Regions from separate parts of the Sinorhizobium sp. genome, predicted to be linked through region 1. Evidence: predicted binding sites of a transcription regulator. Region 1 holds the regulator's gene; each other region holds the start of a gene.
What was found. The regulator LexA, encoded in region 1, represses DNA repair genes until DNA is damaged. The targets are predictions, from matches to a motif close to TGTTCNNNNTGTGTTCNG.

Region 1 (4,207 bases):
CCTTGGTTACAGATCTCATGCCAAGCCGCATGGCCGGGTGAAGGTGCATTTCTTCGTCCGGCTGATACGTGGGGAAGCAATCCGCTGCGAAAACGATGTCCTGCTCGGCTTCCTCCAGGATTCGCATGTAGGTAAACGAACCCTCTCGTCGTTCGAAGCCCAAGAGCGCCAGTCTTTCGTCGCCGACGGAGTTTAGCGCCGCAAGCAGGTCAGCTTTAATCTCTTTTTGGGTCCGCACCGTGTTTCCCTTTAACTTCCAATCACCGTCTCACAGGGCCGCAGGTCAGGCAGCTTGATCTCTTCGTCTTGACCGGCGTTAGCCTCCAACTCCTCGAGCTGCAACTCCATCTGTTCGAGAAGCCTGGCCTTGCGCTCCGAGCGGCTGCCATGGATGTCGCGCTTCAGCTTCTCGATCTCGAGCCGGAGCCGGGCAATCAGTGCATCCGAGTGCGAGTTCACCGCCTGAGCCCGAGCGGCAACGGCTTCCGCCCCACGTCGTGCCGCGCGTTTTGCGAGGATCATCGCGTGCGCACTGGTGAGGTCGTCGGCAAGCTGATCGGCCGCATCGGTCATGACGGCATGGAATCATATTCGCTCCCGCCGTGCCAGCGGTTTTGCTCATCCGGCCGACGTCGACGCCAGGTTTTTTTGCGGCATTCGCCAGTCGCCAGTCGATGCCTTCGATCAGATAGCCGAGCTGCGCCGGCCTGATCACGGCCGTGCCATCGGCCGGGCGGTTTCCAAACGAAAGCCGACCAAGCGCAAGGCAAAGAAAAATGACCCGCCGGTCTTGTAGAACGATGTTGCACGGATTTGCCGAGTGTGCCGGGAAGCCGTTGAAAATCAAGGGAATCCAGTTGCAACGAGATGCGACATCCGCATTCGCACAACACGAAGCTCTTTGCCACTTATCGCTTTGATATCATTGTGGAAAATTTTGGAGGCCTCGCCCGGAATTGAACCGGGGTACAAGGATTTGCAGTCCTCTGCGTCACCACTCCGCCACGAGGCCTCTACGATTTGCGATTTTTCAAATCGTGGCGCGGATTTAGAATGATTGCCCGCAATCCGCAAGAGGGTACATTTGGAATAGGGTCTTTTTTATTCTGTATAATATAGCTTCGGTTCTGTGGAGGCGTGGCCATAGCGCCCCAAGGCGCAATGCCCCCACTTCTAACGCGTTGAAATTGCGTACTTCCGTGAGAAACGCCTGCACACCTCGTCGGGAGGCTAGTGGTACCGCCGGATGAGGCCGACAAGCCTGCCTTGGATCTTGACCCGATCCGGACCGAATATCCGTGTCTCGTAAGCCGGATTGGCGGCTTCGAGCGCAATAGAGGCGCCCTTGCGACGGAAACGCTTCAGAGTTGCTTCCTCGTCGTCGATCAGGGCGACGACGATATCCCCGGGGGTGGCAGTGCTTCCGTTCCGGATGATCACCGTATCGCCATCGAGGATGCCGGCCTCGATCATCGAATCACCCTTGATCTCGAGAGCGTAGTGCTCGCCGCTGCCGATCATTTCGACCGGTACGGAAATATCGTGCATGTTGTTCTGGATTGCGGAAATCGGCACGCCGGCGGCAATGCGGCCCATGACCGGGACAGCGACCGACGCGATCTCGGCCGGGGGCGCCGGTTTCGGTGCGGGGGGCGGGGCCGCAGGCTTGCCCAGACTGCCTTCGATCACGCTCGGCGAAAAGCCGCGGCGGACCTGCGAAGCGCCGGCATATGCCTCCGGCAGCTTGATGACTTCGAGGGCCCGCGCGCGATTCGGTAGCCGGCGAATGAACCCGCGCTCTTCGAGTGCGGTGATCAGACGATGGATGCCCGATTTGGAGGCAAGGTCCAGGGCATCTTTCATCTCGTCGAAGGACGGCGGAACCCCGGATTCCTTCATTCGTTCATGAATGAACAGAAGCAATTCCTGTTGCTTGCGGGTCAGCATGGCGTCACTCCAGAATCGCGAAACAAATCAAGAACAGAAACTATCTGTTCCATATGTGTTCCGCAAGTGCCTAAAATTCCGTGAATACCGCTTGCTGCTGAATGCCTGCCCGCTTCTCATGCGGCGTGCGATGGCGATCGCTCGGAATCTGGGGGCAGGGGCGATACGCTCTCGCATGTTTGGCTTACAGCGGCCGGCCCAGTCGCTCGCCTATGCCATGCTAATAGGCAAGGCGCAGTCCGCCCGGCGTAAGAACGTCGAATTCAGGCTCGGGATAGGGCCCGTACCACTGAGTATAGGTCGTGTTGGTCGAGCCTGTGCTGGCGCACCCCGAAAGGGCGAAGAGGGAAAAAATTACGGCTGCCACCAAAGATTTAACAGGCATGTTTTTCTCCACTCGCGGGAGTTGCCCAGACCTCGAACGGGTCAGACTAAAACTTTCTCTCAAATCAGCTTTTTTGGCAAGCGCAGCCGAGCCGCGGCATCGCCCGGGCTCTGCAACCTGACGTCCGGCATCGGTGGATGTTAGCTCAGGTAAGATCCGTTACCTGGGTCTCCGGGCTGGACAAAAGAGGGGAATGGTGGAGTCGAAGGGAGTCGAACCCTCGACCTCCGCAGTGCGATTGCGGCGCTCTCCCAACTGAGCTACGACCCCACTGGTCACCCATTGTATAAGATTTTTCGGCCCCGCGCGCCAGTGCATTCCGTTTGCCGGCTTCACCCTTGCCGCCCGGTAGGGCACGCTGCAATTCACCCACCCGAATATCGCCCCTTCGCGATGGAGTCCCAAGCAGCTTCTTCCGCTCCGGCAGGTGACGCAGAGCGTCGGAAGGGCAGGGCAGCCACGAGCCTTGCGGCTGGGGAAGACGGCCATCAGTGACGAGAAGCTGGGAATTCCGGCGTGCCCGGATCAACTCCGAAATGGCGGAAGAGGTGGGATTCGAACCCACGGTACGCTTTCACGCACGCCGGTTTTCAAGACCGGTGCCTTAAACCGCTCGGCCACTCTTCCAGGTGATTGCGGAGCTTCGTGAAATTCGTTTCCGAGTTCTCGATAAACCGGCGATCGCTACCGGGTTTGCTGCCCATTCACCAACGGCTGGCTTTTTAGCAGCTTTGATCACAGCGTCAACTTGCTCCGGAGCATTTGCTTGCATTCGAGGCGTGCCGCGCCGCATACGCCCGTGGCACGGTTGTGGGCCATCGTCACGGGCGCCGTCCGCTGTCCGGCGCCGCAGTCGGACTTTCGTCGCCTGCCCGGGCGACGTAGGCCGCGACATCCCGACTTCTGCCGTCCAGGAGCGCCGCTCCGGCAAGCAGATAAACGGCAATCGCCAACATCGACAGGAGCATTATGCCTAGGGGGAGGCCGGTTGCCGCCCGTCGCTCCGGCGGCCCATAATCGTATCTGTCGTCCATTGCGAGATCCTCTCGGACTTGGGCCGGAGCACGGGCACCACGCCAACCGGGGACGGAGCCTCAGAGTTGCACCGACGGGAAGCTTCGGCCAGCTCTGAGGCCGCCGCACCCCGCGGCCGACGAGCCACGCGGGTGCTTATTGCGATATGTATCGGCAGGGAAACCCGGCAACGGGTTTCGGACCTTTGGCGCGCTCTATCGGACCATGGTCCAGCGACTCATTTACGTTTCGTAAACCATAGCGAGCGTTTTTTTGCCTCCGTTCGTCCTCCGGTTCGCAATTTCGCCTTGTTGTTGTCATGATTGTTCGACTGTTCCGTTTCGGGACGGCGAAATTCTCGCGGGGGGAACTACTGCACGATTGCGACGATCGTTGCGCGTTCGGTCGGATGCGCGAGCGCTGCAGGAGCGGATTTCGGGTGCGGCTTTGCGAATGATCTTGTGGGACAGATGACATCCAATAACGGTGCGGCATATCTTGTGAGGGGGCTCCGTCTCGCAGCGGTTCCGTTGCTTTGCGCGGTGCTTGCGGCCTGCGGGTCGACGTCGAGCGTCAAGAAGACCAAGTCGCGGAGCAAGGAATACTTCGCCGAGTCCGTCTATGGCGTCAAAGCCAGCCCCAGAGTCGCTACCGGAAACAACATTCCCAAGGGCGGTGGCCGCTACCAGGTAGGGAAACCCTATCAGGTCAAGGGCAAGTGGTATCAGCCGAAGGAGGATTTCGGCTACAACAAGAGCGGGATGGCCTCCTGGTACGGGTCTGCCTTCCACGGCCGGCTGACGGCCAATGGCGAGGTCTATGACAAGCATCACCTTTCGGCCGCTCACCCGACGTTTCCGT
Region 2 (4,207 bases), 340 kb from region 1:
TGCCCGTCGGCGTCGTGTGCCCGGCCTTGCCGGTGGACACTTTCGACGTGGCGACCACCGTGTCGCCGTCATAGACGACGAGGGACTGCTGCTCCCTCGAGACGACGATCTGCAACGGCGCCTTGGCGCCGGCCGCAAGCGCGGACGGCGACGCCATGACGAAAACCGCGAATCCCATCCGGAGAGCGAAACGCAACACCTACCCTCATTCAGACAGTGGCGGCACCGCAAAACGGACGACGGAGCCGTGGAAGCAGGCTAGCGTTCAATATTTAAGGAATTGCCCCATACGATGCGTCAGCCGTCCGGTCGGGCTATTGCCGGCGCCGCCCCTTGCCGAATGTGTAGCCGGTCTCGACGCTCGTCCTGCCGAACTTGTCGCGCAGCTTGTTGATCGCGTCCTCGGCGGCGGCACGCCGGGATGCCTGCGGATCGACAAGATCCGGCGGATCGGCGAGGTCGGGATCGGCCAGATCGCTGACGCCGATCCCGATCAGCCGGTATTTCGTCCCGTCGACCTCCTTCTCGAGCAGCTGCAGGCCGGTGCGGAAGATGCGGTCGGCAAGGCGGGTGGGGCTGTCCAGCCTGCGGTTGCGCGTGCGGGTCTTGAAGTCCGCGGTCTTGAGCTTCAGCACCACCGTCTGTCCGGCGAGGGCGGATTTTCGCAAGCGGAATGCCACTTGTTCGCTGAGGCCCCTCAGATGCGTTACGAGGTCTTCCTGGCGCGCCAGGTCGTCGTTGAAGGTCGTCTCGGAGGAGACGCTCTTCGCTTCGCCTTCGATTTCCACGGATCTTTCGTCCAGGCCGCGCGAGAGCCTGTAGAGCCGCCGGCCCATCGTGCCGTAGCGGCGCATGAGGTCCGCCTCTTCCATCGTCTGGAGCTGCCCGATCGCGCGGATTCCGTCCCTTTCGAGCGTGGCGGCGAAGGCCTTGCCGACGCCCCAGATGAGTGTAACGGGTTTGGCTTTCAGGAAATCGATGGCTTCGGCCTGGCCGATGACCGAAAAGCCGCGCGGCTTCTGAAGGTCCGAGGCGACCTTGGCCAGGAATTTGCAGTAGGAGAGCCCGACGGAGACGGTGATGCCGATTTCCTGCTCCACACGCCTGGCGAAGCGGGCAAGCGTTCGAGCGGGCGGATCGTGATGAAGCCGCTCGGTGCCGCTCAGATCGAGAAAGGCCTCATCTATCGACAGCGGCTGCACGAGAGGCGTCAGCTCCTGCATCATCGCTCTGACTTCCCGCCCGACGCGCACGTATTTCTCCATGTCGGGCCTGATCACCACGGCTTGCGGACAGGCTTCGAGGGCTTTGAACATAGGCATGGCGGAGCGCACGCCGTGGATGCGGGCAATGTAACAGGCCGTGGAGACGACGCCACGCTTACCGCCGCCGATGATCACGGGCTTGTCGGCGAGCTCCGGATTGTCGCGCTTCTCGACCGAGGCATAGAAGGCGTCGCAGTCGATGTGCGCCAGGGTCAGCCGGTAGAGTTCGGGGTGCCGGAGGAGCCGCGGACTGCCGCAGGCGAGGCACCGCCGTGCCTGGGCGGCTTGCTCCTTGAGGCAGTCACGGCAGAAGCCGGAGGGTGGGGCGGCGCTGTCGATCATATCCGGAACAAATGTTGAACGCGGCGACTTTACGCTCTACGCTGCTGAGTCTCAAGGCGGCGGCTGGAGGCTGTTTTGGATATCGTTGTTAAACTTGAGACGGTGCCGGCCGATCGCCGGCCGGACTTCGGGATGCTCTTTAGTCGGCACGGCGCACTCGGCATCGGGCGGTGCACCGCGCTGCGCACGCCGCGTGCCGGCAGCATTCAGCCTTCCTCGAAATCGCGCGGGCCGGAGAGGGCATGGTGCGCCCGAACGACCTCGTCCGGCGAGGTTTGCGTTTCGTTGCAGAAGGCCATCAGCGTCGGCTCGTGCTCCATCAGGAACGCAACGATGCCACCCATGAAGGCCGGCTCGCCGACGGCGCCGCGCAGGGAGGCGGGATCGGTGCCGGTGAGCGCCAGAAAGCGCGACATCAGCTCAGGCTCGTTCGCGAGCCAGGTCAGGATGGCGATCGCCGTATCCTCAGCGTTCTTCATGATATCCGCTCTCTTCTCGTTTGCCGGCCGCAATTACCTATTTTTCAACCAAATCGCGCTAGCCTGGCGATCGACGAAAAGGGTCGAGTCGCCGTTGTTGCAACTTAAATCTCTCCCGGAGACTTGCAAGGCGGCGGCAGACAGCAAGGGATCGACATGCCCAAACAGGTGATGATTGTTGAGGATAACGAGCTGAATATGAAGCTCTTCCGCGACCTGATTGAGGCTTCGGGCTACGCGACGATCCAGACGCGCAACGGCATGGAAGCCCTCGAACTCGCGCGCAAGCACCGTCCCGACCTGATTCTGATGGACATCCAGTTGCCGGAGGTTTCCGGCCTCGAGGTCACGAAATGGCTCAAGGAAGACGATGAGCTTCACGTGATTCCGGTTATTGCCGTAACCGCTTTTGCCATGAAGGGCGACGAGGAGCGCATCCGCCAAGGGGGATGCGAGGCCTATGTTTCCAAGCCGATTTCCGTTCCAAAATTCATTGAGACCATCAAAACATATCTGGGCGATGCCTGACTGCCGGAAAGATCGATATGACTGCGCGCATCCTCGTCGTTGATGACGTACCAGCCAATGTGAAGCTCCTGGAAGCGCGGCTGGTGGCCGAATATTTCGACGTGCTGACGGCTCCGGACGGGAATGCCGCCTTGGCGACATGCGAAAAGACGCCGGTGGATCTGGTCCTGCTCGATGTCATGATGCCGGGGATGGACGGTTTCGAGGTCTGTGAAAGATTGAAGGCGAACAGCCGGACCGCGCATATTCCGGTCGTGATGATAACGGCACTCGACCAGCCGTCCGATCGCGTGCGCGGGCTGAAGGCCGGCGCGGACGACTTCCTGACCAAGCCCGTGAACGATCTGCAGCTGATGTCGCGCGTGAAGAGTCTCGTACGCCTGAAGAACGTCAGCGACGAGCTGCGTCTCAGAGCTCAGACGGCACAAACGATCGGGCTGCAGGAGACGGCCCGCGTCGATCGGCCGGACGAGCCCGGCAGCGTTCTGCTCGTCGATGGCCGTGCTTCCTCACAGGAGCGGCTGACGCGTGCCCTGAAGCCGATCGCCGATGTCGCCGTCATATCGGACCCGCAGGCCGCTCTGTTCGAGGCTGCCGAAAGCAGTTTCGACCTGATCATCGTCAACGCGAATTTCGACGATTACGACCCCTTGCGTCTGTGTTCGCAATTGCGGTCGCTCGAGCGGACCCGCTTCATTCCGATCCTGCTGGTAACCGAGCAGGGAAACGATGAGAGAATCGTCCGCGCACTCGAACTGGGCGTGACGGACTACATCATGCGCCCCGTCGATCCGAACGAACTTGTCGCCCGTTGCCTAACGCAGATCCGGCGCAAGCATTGCAACGATCGCCTGCGCGCCAGTGTACAACAGACGATCGAATTGGCCGTGACCGATGATCTCACCGGCCTCCACAACAGGCGCTATCTGGAAAACCACCTGAAGCTGCTGATCGATCGCGCAACCACAAGGGGGCGTCCGCTGTCGATCTGCATCACGGATATCGATCGCTTCAAGCGTGTGAACGACACCTACGGTCATGATGCCGGTGACGATGTACTGCGCGAATTTGCCAACCGCGTTCGCGCCACGGTGCGCGGCGCGGATCTCGCCTGCCGTTTCGGCGGGGAGGAGTTCGTGGTCGTCATGCCGGATACGACGCCCGAAATGGCAGCGATCGTTGCGGAGAGACTCCGACTGGCGGTCGAGAGCCGTGGCTTCGACATTCCGCAGGCCGCGACGGTCCTGAACGTGACGGCTTCGCTCGGCATTGCAACCCTGAGGCCGGATGGCGATACGGCCGAGGCTTTGCTGAAGCGCGCCGACACGGCGCTCTATCAGGCGAAGAACGGCGGACGGAACCGGGTTGTCGCTGCCGCGGCCTGATCCGCCGCACATGCTGTGCTATTCAGGGCCTCGCGGGCTCTTCCAGTTGCGCTCTTCTTCGCGCGGCCGTGCCGGAGTAAGCACATCCGCAGGCGACACTGTCCGATTTTGGAACAGAATTAACCAAACACCGAGCAACCCCTGCTCGGCGATTAAGAATGCGTTGATTTTTTTTTAGTTTCAGGCAATGCTGATAAGCGAGGAAGGA
Region 3 (4,207 bases), 820 kb from region 1:
TGGACAGGCTGAACGCATTGCGCCAGTCCTTCGCGGAGCAGCGACGGCATATCATTGCACCTGAACTGCGCGACAGGATCAAGAATGTTGCAAGGTCGGGCTTGCGGGATGATCCGCGCGGCCCCGGTCTTCGATACAGGTCGTTCGTGGAGGCCAGGAATGCCGACCTTGATCTGAACGCGCTCAAACGGCTTCATAAGCGCGCCTATAGCGACGTCGGCGCGTTGGTGAAGAGCCCTGAAGCCTTCCACCGCCACGAAACGGTGGTCGGCAGCGTGACCGACATCTTCAAACAGCCACCGATCGTGTACGTCGCGCCCGATCCGGACAAGGAAAAGCTGTTTCTCCCTCCCTTTGGAGGTTGCTGGGACAGACTCGATCAGAATCAGGCAACCGGCGACGGAGCAATCGTGGAGAACAGTTCCTATCTGGACTGTGCCGGCCGGTTTGGATCGAAACTGATCGCCCGCAACAGCTATGCCTCCGACGTGGATCTTCTCTGTGCCTATCGGGAGAACGGCTATCTCGTGCCGTTCAAGACGCTTCGCACCGGGATACTGCAAGTCAAGGCCGACCTGTCGGCCCTCATCTGCCGCCATCACATTTCGACCTACGACGAGTTCGGGTGGTCCGACTTTCACGCGACGACGCGCGGCCGCCTCGTGTTGGCTGTGTTCTGGAACTGGGAGGATGTCGAACCGGCGAACGAGGTGAGCGACCAGTGGTTCGCCTCGGGCCTCGACTGCAGCGGCGATGGCGAGAGCTTCCCCGGCACCTCAATCCAGGCCGTTCCTGGGGAACGAAGAATCATCAACCTCTTCACCGAGATGGCCTTCCCCGCTGGCCGCGAGCTCTGGATCTATGTCGGCGTGGCTGATCGCATCTGGGCACTCCTCAATGACGTCAGCATCGACATTTCGATCGACTCGGCCTGGCAATTGAACTCGCTTGCAGTCCGCTCGCTCTGACGACGATGCCATTCGGGTCCCTCCGACACCTCGGTCGGGGGGCGAATGGACAACCTATCGCAAGCTCACATCTTGGAATCAGGCGTCCGATGCCGTTCACCGGTCGACCGGTTCCCCATTGCGACCCAAGCTGGGACGAGCTCGGTCGCAAGTTTGCGGGCAGCTCGTCCGCTCGTAAGGCCGCTGAGCGGCATGTTGCCGCGCGCAGCCGCGACTGCATCACCCTTCGGCATCAGAAATCCGGACTCCAGCGGCGGCGACCTGTGCGCCAGGCGCTTGAGAAGCGGGCGCTTATGCATTCGCGAGGGAGAAAACTGCGCCGGGCTCCTGTTCAAAGAGACGTATTCGGCCAGTTCATCCACCCAGCGGCCGATGGGGCGGGCACCAGGCTCCAGCAGCATCAGCCACTCGCCGCGGGCCGAACGAAGGACATCGCCGAGATCCCAGTCGAGGCAGAAGCGGCAGCCGGCCGCATCCGCGATCCTGGGAGAGCCGTCGGTCGATCCGTGGTCCAGGATTATGACATCGCTGACGAGCCCTTCCACCGCACCGGCAACGAGCGCCGAGAGCGTCTGCGCGAGCTCCGCTTCGTTGTCCTTCGTTTCCATGATGACCGTCAGCATAGCCGTTCCTACCGCATCGCAGCGCAGATTGCTACAAGCGCCGTTCCGCACAGGGTGCGGGATGATCACGGACCTGTGCTGAATATTTGTTCTTGATTTGTTCCATCTTCTGCGCTAGGAAAATAATCAGCACCAAGCGAACCGAGCATGGTTCCGGGAGGTTTAGATGAACGATCTGTCTCAACTCAAGCAGGGCATCTATGCGCCCGGCAACAGCGCGGATGTGGCGGAGGCCCTCGTCGCCGGAACCGGCATCAGAATCGACGTCGATCGTCGGCGCGGCCGCGGTGCCGCCCTCAACATCTCCGGACGCTTCGAGCCGATGACGCGCGAAGTCTTCGATGACGGGTGGCAAACCCTCGAGGAGCTGCCGCCGTTCAAGACCGAGGTCCAGATAGAAAAGCCGAAGACCGCGATCACGCGCAACGATTCTCCCGATATATCTTTCGACCGATCGATCAATCCCTATCGTGGCTGCGAGCACGGCTGCATCTACTGCTTCGCGCGGCCTACGCACGCCTATATGGGGCTCTCGGCAGGGCTCGATTTCGAAGCCAAGCTCTTCGCCAAGCCGGACGCGCCACGTCTTCTCGAGCGCGAACTGGCGAAGCCGGACTATAAGCTCCGTCCCATCGCGATCGGCACAAATACCGATCCCTATCAGCCGATCGAAAAGGAATGGCGGATCATGCGCCAGATCCTGGAGGTGCTCAAGGACGCCAATCATCCGGTCATGATCGTTACCAAATCGGCCATGGTGACGCGCGACATCGACTTGCTGGCGCCGATGGCGGAAAAGGGGCTTGCCCGGGTCGGGATTTCCGTAACCACGCTCGACCGGAAACTGGCGCGCAGCATGGAGCCGCGCGCGTCGACGCCCACCAAGCGGCTGGAGGCGCTACGCGCAATTTCCGAAGCCGGCATTCCCGCTGGCGTTCTGGTCGCGCCGATCATTCCGGCGCTGAACGACCACGAGATCGAGCGCGTGCTCGATTCGGCGAAGACGGCCGGCGCGTCGGATGCGAGCTACGTCCTCCTCCGGCTTCCGCTGGAGGTGAGCCCCCTGTTCCGTGATTGGCTTCTCAGAAACTATCCGGACCGCTACCGGCATGTCATGTCGCTCATCCGTTCCATGCGCGGCGGCAAGGATTACGATGCCGAGTTCGGTAAACGAATGAAGGGCAGCGGACCTTACGCCTGGCAGATCGGCCGTCGGTTCGAGCTTGCCGCCAAGCGGCTCGGCCTCAATCTGACGCGCCGGCAATTGCGCAGCGATCTCTTCGTGCCGCCGCTCGGGATGGGGGTTCAACTGTCGCTGCTTTGATGCAGACATTTTCGACAGGCCATCGCACCGGAGATTGAAAAAACGTCGCGATCTCGACCGCCGATGTGCCTTAGAACTTCCAGTGTCCGCCCTTTGCCTCGGGGGCGGTGCTGGTCTTCCCCGGCAACCGCCGCAAACCGAGCCGGGGGCTTGAAGGGAATCGGGCGAGTATGCCAATGTCGCCCGCATGACACGCAGCAAACAGCCCGATTCCCCTCTTTTCCCTCTTCCGCCGGCCGTTCCGGATTTCGCGTTCGAACGCGCGGCGCAGCGCGACGGTCTCTGGCCGGTGGCGGGCGCCGACGAGGCCGGGCGTGGTCCGCTCGCGGGCCCTGTCGTCGCTGCGGCTGTCATCCTCAATCCGGAGGCGATCCCGGCGGGCCTCAACGATAGCAAGCTCTTGAGCGCGGAGCAGCGCGAGGCGTTGTTCGAGGAGATTCTGGCGACGGCGACGGTCTCGATCGCCTCGTCCTCGTCGGCCCGCATCGATACGACCGACATACTGAAAGCCAGCCTCGATGCGATGCGCCGCGCCATTCATGGCCTGGAGCTGGCGGCCCGCATCGTTCTCGTCGACGGCCGCGACGTCCCTCCCGGGCTTACCTGTCACGCCAAGGCCATCGTCAAAGGCGACAGCCGCTCGGTGTCGATCGCCGCCGCATCGATCGTTGCCAAAGTCACCCGCGACCGGATGATGGCCAGGGCCGATGCAACCTTTCCCCTCTACGGCTTTGCCCATCACGCGGGCTATGCGACGGTGAAGCATCGCACCGCGATCGAAAGCCACGGCCCCTGCTCCCTGCACCGCATGAGCTTCCGCCCGTTCCGACAATTGTAGTCGACGCCGGCCTTGGCCCTTGATCGGGGGCGTAAACCGGAAGCTTTCTTCCGCGCCGCGCAAAGCGGCTCCGCCGCCCTGATCCACGCTGTAGGCATGAGCGTCCCTCCCGGCAAGGGCTTGGTCGACACGATCACAACCGCTGAACCCGACCGGGGGATGTCGGAGACAACCTCCCATGCGCGCAACGAAAAAACCCCGCCGAAGCGGGGCCCTTGAATCTCGGTCGAACCGACTCTCAGTTCAGGCGCGACTTGACCTCGCCGAGCGCCTTCTTGAAGAGCGACTCCTGAGCACCTGCGTCGGCCTTGCTCGCGATCACTTTCTCGGCTGCGCTGATTGCCAGGTCTACGGCAGCAGCACGAACCGCATTGATCGCATCGCTTTCGGCCTGCTTGATCTTCTGTTCGGAAAGTGCCGTGCGGCGCGCGACATATTCTTCGGTCTTCTGCCT
Region 4 (4,207 bases), on a different contig from region 1:
TCGACAATCCGGTATTCATGGGCGCGCTCGTCAATTCCGGCGTGGTCGCGCTTGTCAGCACGGCGATCTCCCTCGTCATCGGCATTCTCGCAGCTTACGCGCTCGGCCGCCTGCATTTTCCTCCGGGCCGCATCGTTCTGATCGCCGTTCTCATGATCTCGGTCTTCCCGCAAGTGGTGGTGCTTTCGGGAATGTTCGAGGTGATCGGATGGCTCGGGCTCTACAATCGGCCGTCGGCGCTGATCGTTTCCTATCTCATTCTCACTTTGCCCTTTACGACATGGATCCTGACGAGCTTCATCCGTGACCTGCCGAACGAATTGGAGGAGGCGGCGCTCATCGACGGCTGTTCGCGCCTGCGCATTCTCACCCATGTGCTGCTGCCTCTGATGGGGCCTGCGATTGCCAGCACCGGTCTGCTGTCGTTCATCCTCGCATGGAACGAATTCCTCTTCGCGCTCACCTTCATCCTGACCGACGAGAACCGGACGGTTCCGGTCGCGATCGGCCTTCTGACGGGCAGCAGCCGCTATGAATATCCGTTCGGCCAGATCATGGCCGCGTCCGTCACGGTGACGCTGCCGCTGCTCGTTCTCGTCCTGATCTTCCAGCGCAAGATCGTCGCGGGGCTGACGTCCGGCGCCGTCAAGGGGTGACGAGCGCCGCCGCGTGCGACGCCATGCGCCAAATTTGGCATGATCTATTTTCGTGATTGGACTTCCCGACCGGTTGGAGTCACGCTGATAAGGCCTACGAGGTGGAAATTGGGGGACCAACTATCGTAAGAGTAGGAGGTCGCAATGAAGCACCAAGCAATCGAGCAGTTACAGGGCGTCGCCGAGGTCAAGCAGGACCTGCCGCGACGGACGTTATCGCGCAAGGAGCGCCTTGAGCGTTGGGCGGAACTCCTGGAACGTGATCCTCACAGACGCCTTTCGACGCTGCACGAGACAGAGTATCAGCCGGCGAGAGTCCGCGCGGCCATGCGCGGCGACGGTTCGCCGATCTCCGTCGCCTTCGAGGATCCGGTCTTCCGGACCGCCGGGATGGAGAACGACAGCTACGGCGAAGCCAGGCGGTTTTTCGAGCTGAGCGACGAGCAATTACATAAGGTCATCTGCTATTGCCATTTCGGCGCGACGGTCAGCGCATCGACGGCCGCCCGCCACATCCGCGCAATGCTTGTCGAGAAACAGCCAGGCCTGTTTGCTCGGTTGCGCCAGATGTTTGTCGGCTAGGGCAGGCGACGGCATATCGAGGGTCGTGATCGAAGGCGGCCGCCGGAGGAGGCGGGCCGCAGTGCGAAGGCTTAACCGCTCGCACTGCGGTGCTCCCATCGCCTCCGGCTGGCGGATTGCCTTCGATCCGCGGCGTCGTCCTCCGAGGGCTTGGGTTCGCACTCGTTCTCAAGGTTGTCTTCGTGCGCGGCGCGTCCTCGTGCCTGCGTTTTTCGCTTCGTGCTCCAATTTCCACTATGTTAAGTGGGTCGGCGCGGCGCCTGATGGCGACGCGCCCTGTCGGTCGGGACGCAGAACGGAAACACTATGGCTCAAAGAGCAGGCAATGCGGATCTCCCGCTGCATGGCGGCCGCGTGCCGCGATGGCTCGGCGACCGTATGACGCGCCTCGGCGCGCTGGTCACCGAAGCGGTGGTTCATCACTATGGACGCGACGAGTTTCTAAGGCGGCTTGCGCATCCGTTCTGGTTCCAGTCCTTCGGTGCTGTCATGGGCATGGACTGGCATTCCTCCGGTATCACCACGAGCGTCATCGGTGCGTTGAAACGCGGTCTCACCCCGCTTTCCGGCGAGCTGGGCATCCATGTCTGCGGCGGCCGCGGCCAGCACTCCCGCAAAACGCCGGGCGAACTCATGTCGATCGGCAATCGTGTCGGTTTCGATGGCGGCGCATTGGCAGAAGCGAGCCGCCTCGTCGCCAAGGTCGACAGTGCGGCCGTTCAGGACGGCTTCGATCTGTACTTGCACGGTTTCGTCGTCACGGACGATGCCAGGTGGGTGGTCGTCCAGCAGGGCATGAACGGCGACCGCCGGCAGGCGAGGCGCTATCACTGGCTCTCGGAGGGCCTGACAAGCTTCGTCGACGCGCCGCATAGCGCGATCGAAGGCAGAGAACAGGGCGAGATCGTCAATCTGGCCGACCGCCGCGCCGCCGCCTCGAGGACTGCGCAGCTCGATCTCCTCCAGTCATTCGGGCCCGACGGGCTCTTGCGCGAGGTCGCCCGGATCGAGTCTCGGGGGGCTCCTCTGGCCTCGCCGGCACAGCCGATGCTGCCGCATCTCTTCATGCCTGCCCATCACGATGTACGCGAAAGCGACGTCAATCTCCGGCGCCTGCACGGCAACTTCGCCGCCGCCGCCGACCGTGGTCCGGCGGATTTCAAGGACCTGCTGCTGGTGCCGGGCGTGGGCGCGCGGACGGTCAAGGCGCTGGCAATGGTCGCGGAGGTGGTCCACGGGACGCCTTGCAGGTTCTCGGACCCTGCCCGCTTTTCGCTCGCCCATGGCGGCAAGGACCGCCATCCGTTCCCCGTGCCGGTGAAAGTCTACGACGAGACGATCAGGATCATGAAGTCCGCGGTCAGCAAGGGCCGGCTCGGGCGCGAGGAAGAGCTTGCGGCTCTGAAGCGGCTCGACGAGCAATCGCGCCGGCTGGAGCGCTACGTCATGGGGCCCGACCTCAAGGAGATCGTCGCGGGCGAATTCAGGGACTCCGCGCGTTTCGGCGGGCTCAGCATATTCGGCTGGGAACCGCACGACGACGAGGCAACCGCCGCGGAGCCAAGCGACCGCACACGGCGCTGAGGCGGAACAATAAGCGCAGCGATCGATTTACACAGCTGGGGCGCGTTGAGCGCACACCGCGTTCGCTGCCGCTGAGGATGGCGCTTCGGATACGGAGGCGCCGCCGGCATACCAGTTGATGGAGTTTCCGATGACCGCTGCGATGACTACGATCGACCACGACACGATCCGCAATTGGATAGAAGCCCGCAAGGGGCAGCCGGCGCGCGTGAAGGGCGCGACCGAAGGGGGTGGTGGTCTGCTTCGCGTTGATTTCGGCAAACCGGAAGACACGCTGGAGAAAATTTCCTGGGACGAATTCTTCAAGATCTTCGACGACGAGAACCTGGCCTTCCTCCATCAGGACATGACTGACGACGGGCAACCCAGCCGCTTCTGTAAATTCATTAACCGGGACTGACCCGAAGACGGATCTCGGAGGAGAAGCGGAAGGAGCACTTGAGGCCGGAATGCCTTTACGGCGGAAAGGATCTCGCGATGCTTACGATCAAAAAACCGGAACCCGCGACGGAACGCGAAGGGCGCCCTGTGCCTCCTTTTACCGGCATCGAGCCGGCGCCTGCAAAGATCCGGAAGCCTTCGACCGACGATTGCGAGCGCCTCGATGACCCGGATTCGCTTTTCTGGCGCGGCGTATGGATGACCGTATTTTAGGTCCGGAAAACTAGGCGTTACCGCCAAGTGTCTGCTCGATCTCTTCGAGACGCGCGGTCAGTCGCTTGATCTCGTCGCGCTTTTCGGCGACCACGTCTTTTGCTGTTTCGAGCCTGTCGCCTCCGGGCACCGTGCCCACGGCCGTATGGGTCTCGGTCGCGATGGCGTCGATTTCGGATTGTAGCCGGGCGATGCGCTCGCGTAGTTCGTCGAGTTGGTTCCCGACCCCCGGCGCGCTCATCCGATCTCGCCCCCAGGCGTCGATCGGCTCGTCGACGCTCGGTGGGTCGAGCGGGCGCGCATCAGCCCCGGGGCGCGGTTCTCCATGTTTGTTCGTGCTCATGACTGAACTCCCGTAAGCGTCATCAACTCGAAAGCGACGTCTATGTTCCGTCGGCAGCGCTGACCGTCGCACCAATCGGCGGGCAGCATGGAACTTCCCGCGACGGCTGCCGTTTTCCTTATCGCCACCTGGGAGGGTCCCATGCATTCCGAAGAATACCTCGAGCTTCACTACGATCTGCTGAGCCACAGGGCGCTCCTGTCGTGTGGCCGTAAGGCATACGTCCTGCCGGACATCTACGAGACCAAGGAAATGGCACAGATCGCTGCCCAGAAATTCGCCTGGGAAAAACTGGGACTGAAAGAGCGGGCAGCGGGCTGCCGCACCGCCGCCGACCTCCCGGTCTGGCTGCGCTGACGACTGCGGCGCGTGATCAGTGGCCCTGTGC

Region 2: the regulator LexA is predicted to act here: its motif matches at 1,611-1,628, upstream of AC5J09_RS18615 (DNA polymerase IV).
Region 3: the regulator LexA is predicted to act here: its motif matches at 1,679-1,696, upstream of AC5J09_RS16320 (PA0069 family radical SAM protein).
Region 4: the regulator LexA is predicted to act here: its motif matches at 1,448-1,465, upstream of AC5J09_RS09270 (DUF763 domain-containing protein).

What each region holds. Positions count from the first base shown of each region.
Region 1 is NZ_JCACWC010000003.1:1,714,751-1,718,957, reverse strand. Features, by position in the region: gene AC5J09_RS20300 (hypothetical protein) at 1-238, opposite strand, end outside; partial or broken gene AC5J09_RS20295 (transposase domain-containing protein) at 301-573, opposite strand; gene AC5J09_RS20290 (hypothetical protein) at 572-796, shown strand; tRNA gene AC5J09_RS20285 (tRNA-Cys) at 939-1,012, opposite strand; gene lexA (transcriptional repressor LexA) at 1,231-1,947, opposite strand; gene AC5J09_RS20275 (hypothetical protein) at 2,168-2,332, opposite strand; tRNA gene AC5J09_RS20270 (tRNA-Ala) at 2,527-2,602, opposite strand; tRNA gene AC5J09_RS20265 (tRNA-Ser) at 2,870-2,959, opposite strand; gene AC5J09_RS20260 (hypothetical protein) at 3,154-3,366, opposite strand; gene AC5J09_RS20255 (septal ring lytic transglycosylase RlpA family protein) at 3,817-4,207, shown strand, end outside.
Region 2 is NZ_JCACWC010000003.1:1,377,889-1,382,095, forward strand. Features, by position in the region: gene AC5J09_RS18610 (L,D-transpeptidase family protein) at 1-196, opposite strand, end outside; gene AC5J09_RS18615 (DNA polymerase IV) at 315-1,607, opposite strand; gene AC5J09_RS18620 (DUF3572 domain-containing protein) at 1,814-2,086, opposite strand; gene AC5J09_RS18625 (response regulator) at 2,243-2,614, shown strand; gene AC5J09_RS18630 (PleD family two-component system response regulator) at 2,632-3,999, shown strand.
Region 3 is NZ_JCACWC010000003.1:895,058-899,264, reverse strand. Features, by position in the region: gene AC5J09_RS16330 (hypothetical protein) at 1-968, shown strand, start outside; gene AC5J09_RS16325 (glycosyltransferase family protein) at 1,034-1,591, opposite strand; gene AC5J09_RS16320 (PA0069 family radical SAM protein) at 1,758-2,915, shown strand; gene rnhB (ribonuclease HII) at 3,103-3,753, shown strand; gene AC5J09_RS16310 (F0F1 ATP synthase subunit B) at 3,992-4,207, opposite strand, start outside.
Region 4 is NZ_JCACWC010000002.1:1,002,932-1,007,138, reverse strand. Features, by position in the region: gene AC5J09_RS09280 (carbohydrate ABC transporter permease) at 1-656, shown strand, start outside; gene AC5J09_RS09275 (hypothetical protein) at 801-1,238, shown strand; gene AC5J09_RS09270 (DUF763 domain-containing protein) at 1,545-2,822, shown strand; gene AC5J09_RS09265 (hypothetical protein) at 2,953-3,222, shown strand; gene AC5J09_RS09260 (hypothetical protein) at 3,487-3,819, opposite strand; gene AC5J09_RS09255 (hypothetical protein) at 3,961-4,176, shown strand; gene AC5J09_RS09250 (cupin domain-containing protein) at 4,193-4,207, opposite strand, start outside.